One region of the Massilia sp. BGA-UO-ETr-WB1 genome, then DNA from elsewhere that is predicted to be linked to it. Evidence: predicted binding sites of a transcription regulator. Region 1 holds the regulator's gene; the other holds the start of a gene.

Region 1 (7,011 bases):
CCACGTCATCGACACCTCGGAACTGAGCGCCAACAAGCTGCGCGCCTGGATCAAGGACCTGGTGCAAAGCGAGAACGCGCCGCTGACGCTGTTCTTCGAATCGTTTGCCTTCAAGGTGGGCGTGCCGCTGGACGCTGACTTCGTGTTCGACGTGCGCGCGATTCCCAACCCCTATTACGACCTGGCCCTGCGCCCGATGACGGGCCGCGACGCGCCGGTGATCGCCTTCCTCGACGCCCAGCCCAGCGCGGACGAAATGTTCAAGGACATCCGCGATTTCGTGGCCAAGTGGCTGCCGTCGTTCAAGACCGACAACCGCAGCTACCTGACGGTGGCGGTGGGCTGCACCGGCGGCCAGCACCGCTCGGTGTACATGGCCGAACGCCTGGCGCGGCATTTCCACCCGACCGAGCAGGTGGTGCTGCGCCACCGCGAGCAGTCCTGACGTTTTAAAGGTGGCGCAGCGGATGCGCGTGCGCCGGCCACGGCGGCGCGAAGAACGCGGCCACCATCTCCGGCGTCACCTCCTCCAGCGCCGCTGGCGACCACTTGGGCGCGTTGTCCTTGTCGATCACCAGCGCGCGCACGCCTTCCAGCACTTCGCCATGTTCGAAATTGCGGCGCACCAGGTTGCGTTCCATGCGCAGGCAGTCCGCCACGTCCAGCGCGGCGCCGCGGTTCAGCAGCTCCAGGGTCACGCACATCATCAGCGGCGAGCGGCTTTGCATGGCCTTCAGCGCCGCCTGCGCGAACGCGCCTTCGTCCGCCGCCAGCGAGGCCATGATGGCCGCCACGCTGTCCGCCGCGAAGTGGCGCTCAATCGCGGCGCGCTCGGCCTCCAGCACGCCTTTGCCGGCCTGGAACGGCGCGGCGAAGGCTGCGATGGCGTCGCGCAGCCCGGCGCCCGGCGCCGCCTCCAGCAGGCCGCGCAGCGCGTCCCACGCATCGGCCGGCACGTAATGGTCCGCCAGGCCCACGTAGAGCGCATCCGCCGCGCCCACGGTCAGCCCGGTCAGGCCCAGGTAGCGCCCCAGGCTGCCCGGCGCGTGCGACAGGAAATGGCTGCCGCCCACGTCCGGGAACAAGCCGATGTTCACTTCCGGCATGGCCATTTTCGTGCGGTCCGTGACGATGCGCACGCCGCAGCCGGGGCCGCCCTGCGCGATGCCCATGCCGCCGCCCATCACCACGCCGTCCATTAATGCGATATACGGTTTAGGGTAATAGTGGATCAGGTGGTTGAGCGCGTACTCCTCGGTGAAGAAGTCCTCCAGCAGCGCGCTGCCGCCCTGCGGCGTGGCGTTGCCCACCTGGTGGAAGAAGCGGATGTCGCCGCCGGCGCACAGGGCTTTCTCGCTGCTGCTGCGTATCACCACGGCGGCCACGGCACTGTCGTCGCGCCAGGCCAGCAGCGCGGCCGTCAGGCTGCGCACCATGGCCAGGGAAAGGGAATTGAGCGCCTTGGGGCGGTCGAGGGTGATGAAGCCGGTGCCGTTGGCAACCTGGGTAAGGACGTGCTCGCTCATGCTGGATGTCTCTGGAATTGTTAGAGCACCATTTTAGCGCGGGCGCAAAAAAGGGCGCCAGATGCGCCCTTTGTTGGGAGTGCCGCTGACCTTTACGCGGTCGGGGCAGGTTCGTACGTGTCCGGCAGATGCTTGATGGCGTCGTGGCCATGCTCCTGCACTTTGGCTTTGTACTTCATGACTTGGCGGTCCAGTTTGTCGATCAGCGTATCGATGGCAGCATACAGGTCTTGCGACAGGCTTTCCACGTACACGGTCTTGCCGGACATGCGCAGATTGATTTCGGCCTTTTGCCTTTTGTCTTTCTCGGTGAGGTTATCTACAGTCAGGATGACAGCAATATCAATAACTTGATCGAAATGGCGCTTGACCCGTTCCAGCTTGTTCTGCACGTATTCACGGATGGCGGGGGTCACTTCGAGATGATGTCCACTGATGGTGAGATTCATACACACTCCTAAAGATAAGGGCTCATACGCTGTCGAATGTTATTGGAGCGCAGGGGAACCCAAGTAAAACTACAAAGCTTTACGCAGACTTACCGGAGGGATTTTCAGGGCTTCGCGATATTTGGCAACAGTCCGTCGCGCAATTACCATGCCCTGTTCACCCAGCATGTCCGCAATCTTACTGTCGGATAAAGGATTTTTCGGGTCTTCAGCTCCTGTCAATTGCACAATCAGCGCCCGTATCGCCGTCGAGGATGCTTCTCCTCCTGCTTCGGTGGCGACGTGACTGCCAAAGAAATATTTCAACTCAAACATCCCATGCGGAGTCAGCATGTATTTCTGAGTTGTTACGCGAGAAATAGTGCTCTCGTGTAGTCCCAGTGTATCAGCAATTTCACGCAACACAAGGGGTCTCATGGCGACCGCGCCATGGCTGAAAAAGTTCTTTTGTCTTTCTACTATCGCTTGCGCCACGCGCAGGATGGTGTCGAAACGCTGGCGCATATTCTTGATCAGCCACTTGGCTTCCTGCAGCTGCGCGCCCATCGCCGACTCGCCCTTGCCTTGCTTGAGCATGTTGGCGTACAGCGCGTTCACGCGCAGGCGCGGCATCACGTCGTTGTTCAAGGTGACCTGCCAGCCGTTGCGCGCCTTCTTCACGATCACGTCCGGCACCACGTAGTCGGACACGTCGGAGGCGAACTCGGCGCCCGGATGCGGATTGCACTGGCGGATCACCGCCTGCGCTTCGCGCAGGTCTTCATCGTCGCAGTCGAGGGCTTTTTTCAGCTTGTTGAATTCGCGCTGCGCGAACCAGGCCAGGTGCTTTTCCACGATGCAGATGGCCATGCGGCGCGTCACCAAAGGCACGCCGGGCATGCGCTTGATCTGCAGCGCCAGGCACTCGGAGGCGCTGCGCGCGCCCACGCCGATGGGGTCGAAACTTTGCAGCAGCGTGAGCGCCGTCCGCAGCTCTTCCAGCTCCACGTCCGCCTCTTCCGGCAGGCGCGCGTGGATCTCTTCCAGCGGCTCTTCCAGGTAGCCGTTCTCGTCCAGCGCGTCGATGATCAGTTCCATCAGCACGCGGTCGCGCGGCTGCTGCACGGTCACGCGCATCTGCTCCATCAGGTGCTCGCGCAGGGTGCAGTGGCTCGCTTCGAGCTGCGGGCGCGAGTCCTCGTCGTCCGGCGCCTTGCTGCGGCCGGCGTCGCTCCAGTCGGTGTCGGCCTCGGCGCCGCTGGCGCTGTCGCCGTCGCCGCCCGCGCCCTCGAAGGGATCGCCCTCGCCGGCCGGCGCGCTGTCCTGCGCCGGCGCGCCCACTTCGGCCGGCGACGCGTCCGCGCCGTTAGGCTGGGTCTGGTTGATGGCGCCGTCGCCCAGCAGGCGCAACGAGCGGTCCAGCGGGTCGTCCAGCCGCTCGAGCAAGGGGTTCTCGCCCAGCAGCTGTTCCAGTTCCTGGTGCAGCTCCAGCGTGGACAGCTGCAGCAATCGGATCGACTGCTGCAGTTGCGGCGTCAGCGCCAGGTGCTGAGAGGTGCGGAGTTGCAGTGACTGTTTCATGGGCTAATTCACGAATTACATGCGGAAGTGTTCGCCGAGGTAGACGCGCCGCACCGATTCGTCGGCGATGATGTCGTCCGGGCGGCCGGACGCCAGCACGCTGCCCTGGTTGATGATGTAGGCGCGGTCGCAGATGCCCAGCGTCTCGCGCACGTTGTGGTCGGTGATCAGCACGCCGATGCCGCGCTCCTTGAGGAAGCGCACGATGCGCTGGATCTCGATCACGGCGATCGGATCGACGCCGGCGAACGGCTCGTCCAGCAGCACGAAGCGCGGATTGGTGGCCAGCGCGCGTGCGATCTCCACCCGGCGGCGCTCGCCGCCCGACAGCGACAGCGCCTGGTTCTCGCGCAGCTTCTCGATCTGCAGGTCGGCCAGCAGGCGGTCCAGGCGCTCGTCGATCTCGGCCTTCTTCAAGGCCTTGCCGTTGACGCGCTGGATCTCCAGCACGGCGCGGATGTTGTCCTCCACCGTCAGCTTGCGGAACACCGACGCCTCCTGCGGCAGGTAGGACAGGCCCAGGGTGGCGCGCTGGTGGATCGGCATGCTCGACACGTCCACGCCGGCGATGTCGATGCTGCCCGCGTCCGACGGCACCAGGCCGACGATCATGTAGAAGGAGGTGGTCTTGCCGGCGCCGTTGGGGCCCAGCAGGCCCACCACTTCGCCGCATTCGACCTGCAGCGACACGTCATGCACCACCTGGCGTTTGCCGTAGGTTTTCTGCAGGCCGCGCACCACCAGGGTGCTGGTGCAGCCTGGCGCGGCTGGGTTGCCTGCGGTGCTTGGGGTTGCGTCGGCCATCGTTATTTCCCCGCCGCCGGTGGCTGCGCCGGTGCTGCAGGCTTGGGCGTGGACGGCTGGATCACCATGGTGCCGCGGCCGCCGCCGGGCTTGCCCTCGCCGCTGGCGGTGTTGCGCACGCTGAACTGCTCGCGCCGGCTGTCGTAGGAAATGAACTCGCCGGACACTTCGTCGCTCGGCTTGCTGCCTTCCAGGCGGCGCACCTTGGCGTGCACGAACAGCTTGACCAGCTCGTTCTTGCCGTCGTATTCAATGCGCTCGGCCTCGCCTTCCATCCACTGGTCGCCTTCGCCGTCGCGCTTCTGGCGGAAGGTGGTCGGCTTGCCGCCGGTGCTGGTCAGCGTCACGTACTGGTAGCCTTCCGGGTCCTTGGTGACCACCGCCTTGGCCGCCTTCATCAGCAGCGTGCCGCGCGTGAGCACCACGTTGCCGGTGAAGGTGCTGACCTGCTTGACGTCGTCGACGTCGGCGTTGTCGTAGTCGATCAGCGTGGGCTTGGTGGAGTCGGCCTTCTCGGCCTGCACCAGCCCGGCCGCGCACAGCAGCAGGGCCGAAATCAGGAGTTTTTTCATCATCTGTCCATTCACTTATTTGGTTTGCGCCGGCGGATACACGATCCGCCCGCGCCCCTGCAGTTCAACCTGGCGCGTGGCGTTGTTCGCCTTCATGCCGGAGCCGGTGGCGGTGGCGCCGCCCTGCACGATCTGCACCGGCTGGTCGGTTTCCATGCGGTCCTCGTCCGGGTAGACGGTGAGCGCCTGCGTCGTCATCCGCATCGCCTGGCTCTTGCCCTGCGCCGCGCGGTCTATCTTCACATTGCCCTGCAACTTCACGCGCGTGTTGTTCTCGTCCACGCGGGCGCGCTCCGCCGTGATGTCCATCGGCGGATGGGTGCTGCTCAAATTGCGCACCAGCGGCTTGTCGATCTCGGACGAGTCGTCGATCGGGCGGTGCACCAGCTTGTCGCCGGCCACGATGTAGCTCGGCTTGCCTTCCTTGGTCATGCGCACCACGCTGAACTGGTCGATGATGTAATCGGGCTCGTTCAGGCGCTTGTCGGCCAGCATGTCCTCTTCGCCCCGGTTCAGCAGCTGCAGCAGCCAGAACGTGCCGAAGGCGACAAAGACCGCGATGACCAGGGTCATGCTCAAGCGCCAGCGGTGTGCGGTTCGTTTACGCATATTTACGCATGTCTCACTATCTTATCTTCTCGGACCCGTCTGCTCACACCAGGAACTGGGCCATGACCTTATCGTAATTGCCGGTGGCGCGCAGCACGAATTCGCACACCTCGCGCACCGCGCCGCGTCCGCCGCCGGCCTCGGTCACGTGGTGCACGCGGCTCAGCACGTCGGCGCGGCCGTTCGGCACGCCCACCGCGAAGCCGACGCGTTTCAGGATCACCAGGTCCACCACGTCGTCGCCGATGAAGCACACCTGCTCGGCGGCCAGGCCGGTCTTGGCCAGCAGGTCGTTGAACGGGGTCAGCTTGTCGTGTCCGCCCTGGTGCACGAACTCGATGCCCAGGTCGCGCGCGCGGGCCGTCACCTGCGGCGAACGGCGCGCGCTGATGATGGCCGTCAGGATGCCCGCTTCCTGCAGCAGCTTGATGCCCAGGCCGTCCTGCACGTTGAAGGTCTTCATCACTTCGCCGTCCGGGCCGTAATGCAGGCTGCCGTCGGTGAGCACGCCGTCCACGTCGAAAATCATCAGCTTGATGTTGGCCGCGCGCGCCACGTTTTCCAGATTGTAGGCCTTGTTCATCAGATCACCTTGGCGCGCGTCAGGTCGTGGATGTGCAGCGCGCCGGCCAGCTTGCCGTCCGCGTCCACCACCAGCATCTGGTTGATGCGGAACTGCTCCATGATGGCCACCGCGTCCACCGCCAGCTTATCAGGCGAAATGCTGCGCGGATTGGCATGCATCACATCGCGGATGATGACCTTGCTGAAGTCCTGCACTTTTTCGATCATGCGGCGCAGGTCGCCGTCGGTGAACACGCCCACCGGGCGGTTGTCCGCATCGACGATGGCGGTCATGCCCATGCCCTTCTGGGTGATTTCCAGCAGCGCGTCCGGCAGGCGGGTGTCCAGGCCCACGGACGGGATGGCGTCGCCGCTGCGCATCACGTCGCGCACATGGGTCAGCAGGCGGCGGCCCAGCGCGCCGCCCGGGTGCGAACGGGCGAAGTCCTCTTCCTTGAAGCCGCGCAGGTCCAGCAGCGCCACGGCCAGCGCGTCGCCCAGCGCCAGGGTGACGGTGGTGCTGGCGGTGGGCGCCAGGTTCATCGGGCAGGCTTCCTTGGCCACCGACACGTCCAGGTGCACGTCGGCCAGCTTGGCCAGGCTCGAGCCGGGCTTGCCGGTCATGGAAATGAGGGTGCTGCCCATGCGCTTGACCACCGGCAGGATGGCCATCAGCTCCGAGCTTTCGCCGGAATAGGAGATGGCGATGAAGGCGTCTTCCGCCGTCACCATGCCCAGGTCGCCGTGCGCGGCCTCGGCCGGGTGCACGAACAGCGCCGGGGTGCCGGTGGAGGCCAGCGTGGCGGCGATCTTGCGCGCGATATGGCCGGATTTGCCGATGCCGGACACCACAACGCGGCCTTTGCAGTTCAGCAACAGGGCGACCGCCTTGCCGACGCTGTCGTCGGTGGCCAGGCGCGCGTGCAT
Region 2 (7,011 bases), 620 kb from region 1:
GGAGTAAAGGTTTGCGGGACTTTTTCCAGGGTGTAAGCGGTAAATAAAAGTATTGGTTTCGTAGCGCTAAGGCTTGGTTTTGGAGGCTTGAATCACCCGGGACGCCCCATGTAGCCTGCTTCTCAACGCATCTATTTACCGTGACATACTCCTGCTACTGCAGGGCCTGGATAGCCCTCCATCCGGACACACATTTTTAGTATGCCGGGTGGCGTTTCCACTCAGCTTCGGGGATGCAGTCTTGCCATCCTTTAACCAGGTCTTTTACTGTATAGCGCGCGCGGGTTGGTGACGTCAAAAACAAAGACGCACATTTCTAGGGCGGGGATGGGCGGAGGAAGTCGTGCGAAGCAGGAGGACCTAGCCGATACCGCCCCAGCGCTGTAGACCGATAGCATCGGCCTCGGAGCGGCCGTACAAAACGTTGCACAGCTGCCTTTGAAGAAGCGGCTTAGGCTTCCCTTAGGTTGTCTTTCCCGACTGTTTGGCTGCGGCCTTGGCGGCCTTCTTTGCATCCCGTTCTGCCTTGGCCTCGTCGACCGCCTTCTGCCTGGCGAACTGGCGCACGCCCTCGGCGATGTTCTTTGGGACGAAAACGTATTTGAGAACCTCATCAATGATCTCGGGATGCATGAAGAACGGCGAGTTGCCTGATTCCCAGCTCGATTGCATCTTTACGCTCTTGCGTCGTGACGGACCGAAGAATAGGTTGTTCCAGATCAGTGCTTCGCGCGCTGGGTGGTCCTTATTTTCGATGATCTTTTCCAGGACGCCTCCCATGACGCATGGACTGACCACGAAGGAGCTCCTGCGGTCGTATTGCGGACGTGGCGTCTGCGAGGGAGTGGTATTAGCGTCGAGTCCTACTCAACACAAGGATGCGACCTGCTACTACGTCCAGACCTTCTCGATACGCTCCATTCGACGTTTGGCGGCCCTTTGAAGGAACTGCATAACGTGCGTGTGAGAGAGCTCATCGAAAGCTCCCGATGACGGCCCGTGCCATCCGTGACACGATTCCGGTCTCCAATTGCGGCGGCAGGACCACAGGCTACGGAACGCTTTTATTTCCTTCCCTTGTTTAGTCCTGCTGGATTGGGTACTTCGCAAGTTAAGAAACGTTGGTTTACCAAAAAATATCCTTAAAAATCAGAGGATTGAGAGGTTTCGCAGCCACGAACCCAATGTTTCTATTTTCCGCCTACAAGGGCAGCGATACCAGCACGGCCGCCAAGGCGTGCATTGAAGCCGGCACGCTGCTCCGCCCCGAGGGTACCCGCCATATTCTGAAGACGGTGCCCAGTTGCGCCGCTGCGGACAGGCGGCCGCTGCTCGTTCTGCTGCATGGCGCCGGCTCCTCCGCAGCGCAAGTGCTCGGGCTGAGCTTCCCGCCGTCGCCCTTGTCGCTGTGGCTGGAGATCGCCGAGCGCGAGCAACTGGTGGTCATCGCGCCGGATGGCAGCAAGCATCGTGGTGAACGCGCCTGGAACGACAGCTACGCCGGCGTGACCGCCAATCCAAAATCCGACGACAGTGCGTTTATCAGCGCCCTGATCGACCGTGCCATCGCCGAAGACAACGTAGACCCGGCACGGGTCTACCTCATGGGCGTGTCCAAGGGCGGCATGATGGCCTACCGCGTTGCGACGGAAATCCCGCACCGGCTGGCGGCATTCTCGGTGGCGCTGGCCTCCATGCCTGTCACCAGCAATTGCGGCCAGCCCGGCACGCCGTTGCCGGTCCTGTTCATCGCGGGAACGGCCGACCCCTTCATCCCCTATACCGGGCGCAAGTTCCTCTACCAGTTCCCCATCTTTTCCTCGCTTGCCGCGCCGATGACGAGCGTGGAGGAATCCGTCGCCGTGTGGCGCGGTCTGGCCGTCTGTTCAAGATAGACGGCGGCGGGCACGCCGAACCCAGCATGGTGAAACGCTATCCCGGCCTGTTCTCCTGGTTCCCCAGCGCCCAGAATGCCGACATCGAGTCGGCTGAAGAGGCGTGGGCGTTCTTCAAGGACAAGCGGGCCGCCATGGGCGATTAGCTCCATTTCATGGACAGCGACGTCGTCGTCGAATGGCAGCGACCACGCCGAGGCCTATCCTGCGGGCGAATTGAAGCACGGCCCGCTGGCGCTGGCGCCCTCTTTGACCTACTCGATAGCGCAGCAGCGCTGAAACATGGACCTGCCCGCCCGCTCGCCTGACCGCCCGCGCCGCTGCGTCGATCACAAAATCGATAAAAATAGCTTGCTATTATTTAGTGCGCTATTTATACTTCTTCACATGGATCGCAACACAAGAAACAAGTAACAAACAAGTAGCGCACTATATATTAGCTAACTAAATAACTCGTTGACGAAAGGATTCACCATGAAAGCCATCAAAAACATCGCCCTCGCCCTGTCGATCATCGGTGCCGCCGCAGCCCCTGCTATGGCAGCGTCCGCAGCGCCAGCAGCCAGCGCCAAGCCGACCGTCATCCTGGTGCACGGCGCCTTTGCCGACGCAACCAGCTGGAACGGCGTCGCGGCCAAGTTGCGCGCAGACGGGTACAACGTGATCGGCGCAGCAAATCCGCTGCGCAGCGTAAAAGGTGATGCAAATGCGGTGGCCAACATCGTGCAAAGCGTGAAAGGTCCGGTTGTGCTGGTGGGCCACTCCTACGGCGGCGCCGTCATCTCGGCAGCAGCGAACGGCCATCCGAACGTCAAGAGCCTGGTGTACGTGGCCGCGTTTGCACCGGAGCAGGGCGAGACCGCGCTTGAGCTGTCCGGCCGCTATCCAGGCGGCACGCTGGGCGGCGCGCTGGCCGAGCCGGTGGCCTTGGCCGACGGCGGCAAAGACTTCTACATCCAGCAAGACAAGTTCCACAAGCAGTTCGCTGCCGACGTGCCGAAGGCACAGGCCGATCTGATGGCGGTTGCGCAGCGTCCCATCGCCGAGGCGGCCTTGACCGAAGCGGCGGGTGCGCCGGCCTGGAAGAACGTGCCGTCCTACTTCGTCTACGGCACTGCAGACAAGAACATTCCGGCTGCAGCACTGGGCTTCATGGCGGAACGCGCCAACTCGCGCAAAACCGTCGCGATTCCAGGCGCCTCCCACGTGGTGATGACCTCGCATCCAGCAGCGGTCGCTAAACTGATCGAAGAAGCGGCGCAGGTCAAGTAAGCGGTTTGGCTGAGGGATGCCGCCGAAGCGGCGGCCGCCCTCGGTGCAGGGCTTGCGGGTGTGCGCAAGTGCAAGCAAATGATAAAGCCGTCTTACCGATTGAGTTCGGTAAGACGGCTTTTTTTATCCACGGCTAGCCATTGCGGCCAGCCCTTAAAGGCGTTCCGTTACTTTGCGTTCTTCTTTGCGCGGCGGCGGACGGCGCCCATCAGGCCCAGACCGGCGATCAGCGTCGCCAGGGTTGCCGGCTCAGGTACTTCGCCGGTTGGCGTGTAGGTGTAGGTGACCAGCACGTTACCGGATGCGGCGGTATTGAACTGGGTCAGCAGGTTGCCGGCTCCGGTACCGCTCGAATTGCCGACGGCGTTCAGGCCGAGGTTGATGGTACCGCCACCCAGGGCCGAGAACAGCGAGAAATCGCTGGCACTGCTGCTGACGAAGAAGTTCGAGCCGTTGGCCGAAACAACGCCGGTGCTGCCGCCGGAGGTGCCGCTGAAGTTGATGACGCCGTCGAAGGCGCTGAAATTGAACACCTGGCTAAACAGCGGGTTGGTCACCACCAGCGTGCTGCCGTCTGGACGGGTCAGGCCCAGCAGCGCACCCAGGCTCAGGGTAACGTCGGAAGCGGCCGCGTCCTGGCTCTCCGCATTGCCCGAACCCTGGACCAAGCCGCTCAGGTCGAACTTGATCGAGGTCAGGGTGCCCAGGCTGGTGTCGAATTTGCCGAAACTGAGGGCGTCGGACCAGTTCGTGGTGGCGATGGATTTGCTGTTGGAGAAGCTGATGGTGGAGGCTTGGGCGCTGGTAAGCGGGGTCAGGGCGGCGGCGATCGCCAATGCGGCAAATATTTTTTTCAAGATAATTCTCTGGCTGAGTAGAAATTGTCGGGATGTGCTACGGCTGTATCGTTATGGAAGCGAAGTCGTCCGGAAATCTAATTCTTAACGAATACATCCGTTACCGAAGAGCACAATTCATGCCAGAATGAAATGTTTGAGTAAAAACAAAGACTTAACTCTATCGCAAGTTATATGACCTCTGCCGATGTAAAATTTGCCGACAGTGCCGCTCCCCCTTTGCCAGGTTTCAGGCAGCCCCAGTGCCGATCGGACCTGAATGGAATGATCCCCCGGGGTACTGCTTGCACATGAATTCCACGAAAGCGCGAACTTTGGGGCTCTGCAGGCGGCGGGACGTGTGCAGGACCCACAGCTCGACTTCGTCGCCCGCAATGCCCCACGACACCAGCTCGCCCTTTTCAAGCTGGCTGCCGATGATGGACTGCGGCAGCATTGCCGCCCCTGCGCCGGCAGCGATGGCGTCGCGCACCATCAGCAGCGATGACAGGCGCAGAACCGGTTGCGGCGCGATGGTGAACTGGCCATTGCGCACCGACCAGACATCGCCGTCGCGATAGCTTGGCGTGACGACGGCGGGTACCCGGAAAGGCTGGTCGCCACTGCCTGTCGGCATCCGGACCGATGGTGCGGCCGCAAGCACCAGGCGGTCTTTGGCAAAACACCTGCCAACCAGCGTGCTGTCCTTGCTGGGATTGATACGGATGGAAACATCGAAGTGCTCGTCAACCAGATTGACCAGACGATCTTCGGCCACGGCCTCGATCTGTACTTCCGGATAACTCGCCAAAAACCCTGCAGCAATCCGTCCGAGCGCCACTTGCGAAAACAGAAGCGGTGCCGCAACCCGCAGACGGCCTCGCGGCGTGGCAAGGCTGTCGCGCGCCGCCGCTACCGCTTCGGCAACTTCGTGCATCGGCCCCTCGGTCCTGCTTAGCAGCAGGCGGCCGGCTTCCGTCAGTTCCAGGCGCTGGGTACCCCGCTCGATGAGCCGGATGCCCAGTGCTTCCTCCAGGTCGGCGACACGCCGCGACAAGGTCGCCTTGGACCTGCCGCTGGCGCGGCTGGCCTTCCCAAAACCGCCGTGAGCGGCGACCAGTTGAAAGTCTTCAAGTGCATTCAGATCCATGGCGTCTCAATTTTGATACAGAGTATCTAGATTTTATAGTCTTTGAATTAGATTTGAAACACCCTATTGTTAGGTCCTACGCAACCCAAACCTTAAAGGTGTTTCTTATGAATACAGTTCGTGCACTTGTACTGGGCGAATATGGCGGCCCCGGCGCCCTCAAGATTTCGTCGATCGAAGCGCCGGTGGCGGGAACGGGCCAGGTGCTGGTCCGCGTCCACGCCGCGGGCGTCAATGGACTGGACTGGAAGGTCCGCGAAGGCAACGTGCGGGATGCGTTTCCGCTGCAATTGCCGGCCGTCCTCGGCATCGAGCTGGCCGGCGTCGTCGAAGCGGTGGGCGCGGGCGTCACCCGGCTGCGCAAGGGCGATCGCGTAATGGGCGCGCCCGGCGTATTGGGCGCCTACGCCGACCTGGTAGCGGTCAACGAGGCCAATCTCAGCCCGATGCCCGGCGCGCTGACTTTCGTGCAAGCGGCAGCGCTGCCCGTGGCCTCGGTGGCCGCCTGGCAAAGCCTGAATTTTGCCGGCCCTGTCCGTGCCGGGCAGCGCATCCTGATCCATGGCGCGGCCGGCGGACTGGGCGGCTTCGCGGTGCAGTACGCCCACCAGGCAGGCGCCGTGGTGTATGCCACCGCCCTGGACAGCCACGCCGGCTATGTCCGCAGCCTCGGTGCGGACCACGTCATCGCGTATGACAAGGAACGGTTCGAAAGCCTGGTGAGCGATATCGACCTGGTGCTCGACTACGTTGGCGGCGAGGTGCTGAGCCGCTCGTGGTCCGTGCTGGCCGAAGATGGCGCCATCGTCAGTACCGCATCGCCCGCCATCCTGGCGGGCACGCCTGCGGGACGGCGCGGTCTCTGGTTCATGAACACGCCCGATGCCGCGCGCCTGCAAGCGATCGCAGAGGACGTGGCGCACGGCCGCCTGCAGTCCAAGGTCGGCGCCGTCGTGCCATTTGAAGAACTGCCGGCGGCAATCGAACGCAACAGAACCCAGCCACAACTCGGCAAGACCGTAGTGGCATTTAATCCCTGAACCAAGGAGCAATGATCATGACCATACTCGTTACCGGATCCACCGGCACTGTCGGCCGCCAGGTTGTTGAACAACTCGTCAAACGCGGCGCCGATGTGCGCGCGCTCGTCCGCGATCCCTCGAAAGCCAACTTCCCGGCTGGCGTCGGCGCCGTCCAGGGCGACATGCTCGACGTCGACTCGCTGCGTAGCGCCTTCTCTGGCGTCTCGACGCTGTTCCTGCTCAACGCCGTGGTGCCAGACGAATTCACCCAGGCGCTGGTCGCGCTGAATACCGCCCGCGAAGCCGGCATCGAGCGGATCGTCTACCTGTCGGTGATGCATAGCGACCGCTACGTGAACGTGCCGCACTTTGCGGGCAAGTTCGCCGTCGAGCGCATGATCGAGCAGATGGGGCTGAATGCCACCATCCTGCGCCCCGCCTACTTCATGAGCAACGATCTCACGATCAAGGACGTGGTGACCGGATACGGCGTCTACCCCATGCCGATCGGCAGCAAGGGCCTTGCCATGGCCGACACGCGCGACATTGCCGAAGTCGCGGCGATTGAACTCATCCGTCGCGAACAGGCTTCGGCCCCCCTCCCGCTCGACAGGATCAACATCGTCGGCCCGGACACGCTCACCGGCGCGGACGTCGCCGCGATCTGGACGGAAGTCCTGGGCCGTCCGATCGCCTATCCGGGCGACGACACCGCCGGGTTCGAGAACAACCTGCGGCAGTTCATGCCGAGCTGGATGGCCTTCGACATGCGCCTGATGAGCGAGCGTTTTCTCACCGAGGGCATGGTCCCTGAAGCTGGCGATACCGCGCGCCTG

Evidence for each region. The regulator sigma-54, encoded in region 1, starts transcription at its own class of promoters, with help from an activator protein. The targets are predictions, from matches to a motif close to TGGCANGNAANCTGCTTT.
Region 2: a site for sigma-54 is predicted at 4,132-4,149, ahead of AC56DV_RS14165 (choice-of-anchor E domain-containing protein). Genes of this name have one in related genera too.

The regions. Positions count from the first base shown of each region.
Region 1 is NZ_JCAQOT010000024.1:837,674-844,684, reverse strand. It holds gene rapZ (RNase adapter RapZ) at 1-445, shown strand, start outside; gene AC56DV_RS16985 (enoyl-CoA hydratase/isomerase family protein) at 450-1,526, opposite strand; gene hpf (ribosome hibernation-promoting factor, HPF/YfiA family) at 1,619-1,975, opposite strand; gene AC56DV_RS16975 (RNA polymerase factor sigma-54) at 2,045-3,535, opposite strand; gene lptB (LPS export ABC transporter ATP-binding protein) at 3,551-4,339, opposite strand; gene lptA (lipopolysaccharide transport periplasmic protein LptA) at 4,342-4,914, opposite strand; gene lptC (LPS export ABC transporter periplasmic protein LptC) at 4,927-5,484, opposite strand; gene AC56DV_RS16955 (KdsC family phosphatase) at 5,564-6,103, opposite strand; gene AC56DV_RS16950 (KpsF/GutQ family sugar-phosphate isomerase) at 6,103-7,011, opposite strand, start outside.
Region 2 is NZ_JCAQOT010000024.1:221,215-228,225, reverse strand. It holds gene glmS (glutamine--fructose-6-phosphate transaminase (isomerizing)) at 1-7, shown strand, start outside; gene AC56DV_RS14180 (hypothetical protein) at 463-798, opposite strand; gene AC56DV_RS14175 (CE1 family esterase) at 1,185-1,895, shown strand; gene AC56DV_RS14170 (alpha/beta fold hydrolase) at 2,370-3,167, shown strand; gene AC56DV_RS14165 (choice-of-anchor E domain-containing protein) at 3,335-4,024, opposite strand; gene AC56DV_RS14160 (LysR family transcriptional regulator) at 4,254-5,153, opposite strand; gene AC56DV_RS14155 (NADP-dependent oxidoreductase) at 5,261-6,193, shown strand; gene AC56DV_RS14150 (SDR family oxidoreductase) at 6,211-7,011, shown strand, end outside.